Regions from separate parts of the Plantactinospora sp. BC1 genome, predicted to be linked through region 2. Evidence: riboswitches for the same ligand, from Rfam matches in the RefSeq annotation. Region 2 holds a riboswitch; the other holds the start of a gene.
The links. Region 2 has a riboswitch for thiamine pyrophosphate ahead of C6361_RS31550 (ECF transporter S component). Riboswitches for the same ligand answer to the same signal wherever they lie in the genome.
Positions count from the first base shown of each region.

Region 1 (3,203 bases), 260 kb from region 2:
CGAGCGCGCCGCCGCGCAGCCGGGTGGCCAGCAGCGGTTCGCGGTCCCGCAGCTCCGCCGGCCGCAGCGGGGTCACCGGCAGCCCCAGGTCCCGCTGGTACGTCCAGAGCCGCTCCGCCTCGGCCAGGTCGTCGGAGGTGAGCGCGACGGTCAGCGTCCCCTCGGTCCGATAGCCCAGGTCCAGCCCGGTCGCTTCGGCGAGTTCGGCGGCGAAGGCCGGCCAGCGGGCAGCGGACTCGACCAGCAGTCCGGTCAGCGTCCGCTCGCCGAAGTAGCTCTCGGCGACCGGGGCGAGCATTCCGGCCGCGACGTCGGAGGCGCCGGAGCCGGGCGCGGGGTCGTGGAGGCTGACCCGCAGGCCCCGGGCGGCGCAGCGCCAGGCGACGGCGAGCCCGATCGGGCCGCCGCCGACCACCGCGACGTCCGCCGCCCGGTCCCCGCCTAGCATTCCCCCGCCCCCGCACCCGCGCCGGAGTGCGGGGAACCGCGCCGGGGGTCCCACCCCGGCGATGTTCCCCGTCCCGGATCGGGTGGGGGCGGATCGGTGCGCAGGGCGGTGAGGAGATCGGCGGTGGCCCGGGCCGGGTCGGCGGCGCCGGAGACGGCGCCGACCACGGCGACGCCGTACGCCCCGGCGGCGAGCAGTGCCGGCACCCGGTCGGCGGTGATCCCGCCGATCGCGATCACCGGTACCGGCACGGTCGAGGCGACCCGGCGGATTCCGTCCGGGCCGATCGGGGCGGGGAGTCCGTCCTTGGTGGAGGTGGCGTGGCAGGGGCCGACGCCGAGATAGCTGGCGCCGGCCGCGACCGCCGCCGCACCGGTCTCCGGGTCGCGGGCGGTCGCGCCGAGCACGGCGTCCGGGCCGAGCACCCGGCGGGCGGCGTCGACCGGCAGGTCGCGGGCACCGACGTGCCCACCGGCCGCGCCGATCGCGAGGGCGAGGTGCAGCCGGTCGTTGACCAGGCAGGACGCCCCGACGGCGGCACACCGGCGGGTCACCTCGGCGGCCAGCTCGTACGCCGTCCGGTCGTCGGTGTCGTCGGCCACCCGGACCTGTACGACGAGTTCGGGGCCGGCGACCGAGAGGGCGGCGTCGACCACCGCGAGCGGATCCCGCTGCCCGGGTCGGGTGTCGGTGATGAGGTGAAGTCGTCCGATGGATAGCACGGCAACGCTCCTCCCTGCGCCGGCATTACCCGGATCAGGTTCGACGGTCGGGGGCTCGACAGCCCCCCTCTCAGCCCGGTCCACCGGGCTCCCGTGGGTTACTTGTCGGCGAGCGTACGTGGCCGGTCACGGATCCGTAAAGGGCCGTGACCTATCGCATAGTGTCAGCGCTCGACCACGTACCGGGGTGCGAGGTGCCGTGACCGGCGCCCCGACGGATATGTCTGTCCTATCCGGATGATTCCACCTCGTTACGTAACCGTTACCTGAATTAACCTCACCGCCTTATTCCGGCCGCCCGGCAGGCGGCCCTAATTTGTTCAACCACAAGGCAGAATTCGATGGCCGGAGCTTCGGCGAGTTCCGGTCGTACCTCCACACCCCGTGGCGGTCTTCGGCGTACCGACCCGGGATCCCCCTGTCCTCACCGGACCAAGGAGATCCTCCGTGTCCAGCCCCGGCCGCTCCGGCGGCACCTCGCACCCTCCGCACCCCCATCGCAGATTCCGGCGCCGCCTGGTCGGCGCGACCGCGGCACTCCTGCTCGGCACGACCGCACTGGCCGGTACCCCCGCCTCGGCCGCCCCGGCGGTCCTGCCCCAGGCCCAGGCACCCGTCAAGAAGGCGCCGGCACTCGAACCGGCCGCCGAGGCGGAATCCTTCCGGGTGCTGGTCTTCTCCAAGACGGCCGGCTTCCGGCACGACTCCATCCCGGCCGGCATCGCCGCGATCCAGCAGCTCGGCACGGAGCACGGGTTCACCGTCGACGCCACCGAGGACGCGACGGCCTTCACCGACGCCAACCTCGGCAGGTACCAGGCGGTGATGTGGCTCTCCACCACCGGCGACGTACTGAACGCCGAGCAGCAGGCCGCCTTCGAGCGCTACATCAAGGCCGGCGGCGGATACGCGGGCGTACACGCCGCCTCGGACACCGAGTACGACTGGCCCTGGTACGGCGAGCTGGTCGGGGCGTACTTCGCCTCGCACCCGGCCAACCAGCAGGCCACAATCAAGGTCGAGGACCACGCGCACGAGTCCACGAAGGACCTCCCGGCGAAGTGGTCCCGGTACGACGAGTGGTACAACTTCCGCGACAACCCGCGCGGCGACGTACACGTGCTCGCCTCGCTGGACGAGACCAGCTACGCCCCCGGCGCCGGGGCGATGGGCCACGACCACCCGTTCGCCTGGTGCCAGGAGTACGACGGCGGCCGGGCCTGGTACACGGCCGGCGGCCACACCCAGCAGTCGTACGCCGAGCCGGAGTTCCTCGACCACCTGCTCGGCGGGATCCGGACCGCGGCCGGTGCGGTGGAGGCCGACTGCTCCGCCTCGCTGACCAGCAGCTTCGAGAAGATCACCCTGGACAGCAACACCAACAACCCGATGGAGCTGGACGTCGCCGCCGACGGGCGGGTCTTCTACATCGAACGCGACGGCCGGGTCCAGATCATCAAGCCGGAGACCGGCACCACGGTCACCGCCGCCGACCTCGACGTCTTCACCGGCAACGAGGACGGGCTGATCGGGATCCGGCTCGACCCGGACTTCGCCACCAACAGCTGGGTGTACCTCTACTACGCCCCGAACGGCGGGGCGGCCCGCAACTACCTGTCCCGGTTCACAGTGGTCGGTGACACCCTCGACCTGGCGAGCGAGAAGATCGTGCTCCAGGTGCCGACGCAGCGGAACACCTGCTGCCACGCGGGCGGCAGCATGGTCTTCGACAGCGCCGGCAACCTCTATCTGGCCACCGGCGACAACACCAACCCGTTCGAGTCGAATTCCTTCACCCCGATCGACGAGCGGCCGGGCCGGCAGGACTTCGACGCGCAGCGCAGCTCCGGCAACACCAACGACCTGCGCGGCAAGGTGCTCCGGATTCACCCGGAGGACGACGGGACGTACACCGTCCCGCAGGGGAACCTCTTCGCCCCGGGCACCGAGAAGACCCGGCCGGAGATCTACGCGATGGGCTTCCGGAACCCGTTCCGGATCGGCATCGACCCGAAGTCGGACACCCTCTATGT
Region 1 is NZ_CP028158.1:7,448,443-7,451,645, reverse strand. It holds partial or broken gene thiO (glycine oxidase ThiO) at 1-448, opposite strand, end outside; partial or broken gene thiE (thiamine phosphate synthase) at 550-1,170, opposite strand; TPP riboswitch at 1,165-1,275, opposite strand; gene C6361_RS32710 (ThuA domain-containing protein) at 1,618-3,203, shown strand, end outside.
Region 1: linked by a shared signal. The riboswitch ahead of thiE (thiamine phosphate synthase) and the one ahead of C6361_RS31550 (ECF transporter S component) in region 2 are both predicted to bind thiamine pyrophosphate.

Region 2 (3,203 bases):
GTCGGTGATCAGCAGTACCGAGCTGACCATCGCGATCAGCATGAACGCCAGCCCACCGGTCGCCATGCCGTGCGCGAACCGGACCAGCTCCGGCTTGCGCCCCTGCCGGAAGAGCGCCCGGTGGAAGGCGACCGGCGAGATGATCAGTGCGGTGGCCGCGGCGGCGGCCAGCAACGCGACGATGTAGGTGTCCTTCTGGAACTCCGTGGCTCGCGGGAAGCCGTTGCTGAAGGGCAGGGTGAGCAGGAAGGCGAACAGGATCTGCACCCCGGTCTGCGCCACTCGCAGCTCCTGCAACAGGTCGGCGAAGTTTCGCTGCCAACGCTGCTTCTCCGTCTCCACGGCCACCTGGGCCTCCTCCCCCTCGGTCAAGTTCGCAGCAGTGTGCCCTGACCGACCGTACGTGAAACGCGAGGAAGGCTCGTCAGCGGACGGGGAGGCGGTACCGGGACCAAACCGGGCGGCCTGGGAGGTCGGAGCGTGCCGGGTCAGCCGCCCCGGCGGATCCGGCCGGCGTACCGCGCCTCCAGGCTGTTGTTGTGGTCGTCACTGTCCGGGATGTTCGCCGAAAGGTAGACCGGGGCCGTCTCCCCCGCCTCCACCAGCCGGCGGACCACCTCCACCACGACCTGCTGGGCGAGGAGCGCGGCAGTGATCGAGGAGACCGCGCCGACCGCGCCGCCACCGGGCAGCGGCAGCGTCGCGTCGCCGTACGGAGCGCCGTTGTCGAGTACCACGTCGGCGAGGTCGCTCAGCTTCCGGCCGGACGGGTGCCGGGAGGCGACCCGGGCCGAGTGCTGCTCCGAGGTGATCGCGATCAGCCCGTGACCGCGCTCCTTCACCAGCGACGCGAACTCGACGATGGTGCCGTTCACCCCGGAGTTCGAGGCGATCACGAAGACGTCCCGGGGGTCGATCGGGGTCAGCTCGTAGAGCCGGCGAGCCACGGTCGGGTCCCGCTCCAGGGTCGGGCCGAGGATCTCGACCGGCTCGCCGCCGCGCAGTACCAGGTCACGCAGCGCGATCCGGTTCGTCGGGACCAGCCCGCCGGCCCGTCCGGCGATCTCCATGGCCAGCGCCTCCGAGTGGCCGGTACCGAACGCCTGCACCACCCCGCCGGCCCGCAGCGCGTCGGTGACCAGGTCGGCCGCCCGGCGTACGCCGTCCCGGGCGGCGACCGCCACCCGCCCGATCGTCTCGGTGACCACGTCGAGATAGCCCTCGGGGCTGAGTGTCACGCCGCACGCGTCCCTTCGAGATGTTGATCTGGGCCATCCACCCTATCCCGCCGCCTGGTGGGCGCCGCCACATCCGCCGGTTCCACCGCTGTCGGCACCGCGGCATCCGGTGTACGGTCTGCGGAACAACAGCACATCCGACAGGGGAGCGCACAGCGCTGAGAGTGCGGGTGACACACCCGCAGACCCTCGAACCTGATCTGGGTAATGCCAGCGCAGGGAGTTCGGTCGAGTCTCCAGCCGCGCCGCAGTCCGGGCCGTCCCGGGTTGCGGCGTGCGTCTTGCCTGGTTCGCCACGCGACTGGGAGGCATGCCCATGAGTTCGTCCACCACCACCAGATGGCGCACCGTCGACATCGTCGTCGCCTCGGTCATCGCGGTCGCGTTCGGGGTCATCTTCTGGGCCTGGAACCTGGTCTGGGGTGCCACCGAGGGTGCCTTCACCTTCTTCCCGCCGGCCCAGGCGGTCATCTACGGCATCTGGCTGGTACCCGGCGTGCTCGGCGGCCTGGTGATCCGCAAGCCGGGTGCGGCGCTCTACTGCGAGTTCCTCGCCGCCTTCGTCTCGGTGCTGCTCGGCAGCCAGTGGGGCACCGTCGCGATCCTCCAGGGGCTCGCTCAGGGTGTCGGCGCCGAGCTGGCGTTCCTCGCCGTCGGGTACCGCTCGTTCCGGTTGCCGGTGGCGGTCGCCTCCGGCCTGCTGGCCGGGCTCGCCGCGGCGATCTTCGACCAGATCCGCTACTACTCCGAGTACGACTTCGACTCGTTCCGGCTGCCGGTCTTCCTCTTCACCGTGCTCAGTTCGGCGGTGCTGGCCGGTGCCGGCGGCTGGGCGCTCACCCGGGCCCTGGCCCAGACCGGTGTGCTGGACCGGTTCCCGGCCGGTCGAGACCGCACCGCCGTGTGAGCGGCGCGACTGCGGTGGTGCCGTCGTGAGCGAGCGGAGCGAGCGAATCAGCCAGCTCAGTGCGGATGAGCCTCATGACGGCACGCAGCGAAGCGGAGTGCCGGCATGAGTGAGGTGCGGCTGCGCGGCTTCGGCTGGCGGCACGCGGGCCGGCGGGCCTGGGCGGTCCGCGACGTCGACCTGCGGATCGGACACGGCGAGCGGGTACTCCTGCTCGGCGCCTCCGGTGCCGGCAAGAGCACCCTGCTGGCGGCACTGGCCGGGCTGCTCGCCGAGGACTCCGGCGAGCAGGAGGGCACCGTCGAGATCGACGGGCTCGATCCGCGGAAGGCGAGGGAGCGGGTCGGGATCGTCTTCCAGGACCCGCAGACCCAGCTCGTGATGGACCGGGCCGGCGACGACGTGGCGTTCGGCCTGGAGAACCGGGGCGTACCGGCGACGGAGATCTGGCCCCGGGTCACCGAGGCGCTGCACCGGGTCGGCTTCCCGTACGGCCTGGACCGGTCCACCGCCGCGCTCTCCGGCGGCGAGCAGCAGCGGCTCGCCCTGGCCGGGGTGCTGGCGCTGCGGCCCGGACTGCTGCTGCTCGACGAGCCGACCGCCAACCTGGACCCGGCCGGCGCGGAGCTGGTCCGCGACGCGGTCCGGGCGGCGGTCGACGACGACACCACGCTGATCCTGGTCGAGCACCGGGTGTCGGAGGCGCTGCCACTGGTCGACCGGGTGGTGGTGCTCGAACCGGGCGGCGGGGTACGCGCCGACGGGCCGCCGGAGCGGGTCTTCGCGGCGCACGGCGCGGCACTGGCCGCCGCCGGGGTCTGGGTGCCGGGGCCGCCGCCGGCACCGCGCCGGGCCGCGACCGGACCCGGCGAGGCGCTGCTCACCGCCGACCGGCTCGGCCTGCCACCCCGGCTGGCAAGCACCGACCTGCGGGTACGCGCCGGCGAGGCGCTCGCGGTGCTCGGCCGCAACGGTGCCGGCAAGTCAACCCTGGCGCTGCTGCTCGGCGGGCTGCTCCGGCCCGGCAGCGGCCGGCTGTCGGCCTCCCCGGAGCTGGC
Region 2 is NZ_CP028158.1:7,185,949-7,189,151, forward strand. It holds gene C6361_RS31540 (DUF6328 family protein) at 1-348, opposite strand, end outside; gene C6361_RS31545 (sugar isomerase domain-containing protein) at 489-1,238, opposite strand; TPP riboswitch at 1,371-1,478, shown strand; gene C6361_RS31550 (ECF transporter S component) at 1,555-2,145, shown strand; gene C6361_RS31555 (ABC transporter ATP-binding protein) at 2,251-3,203, shown strand, end outside.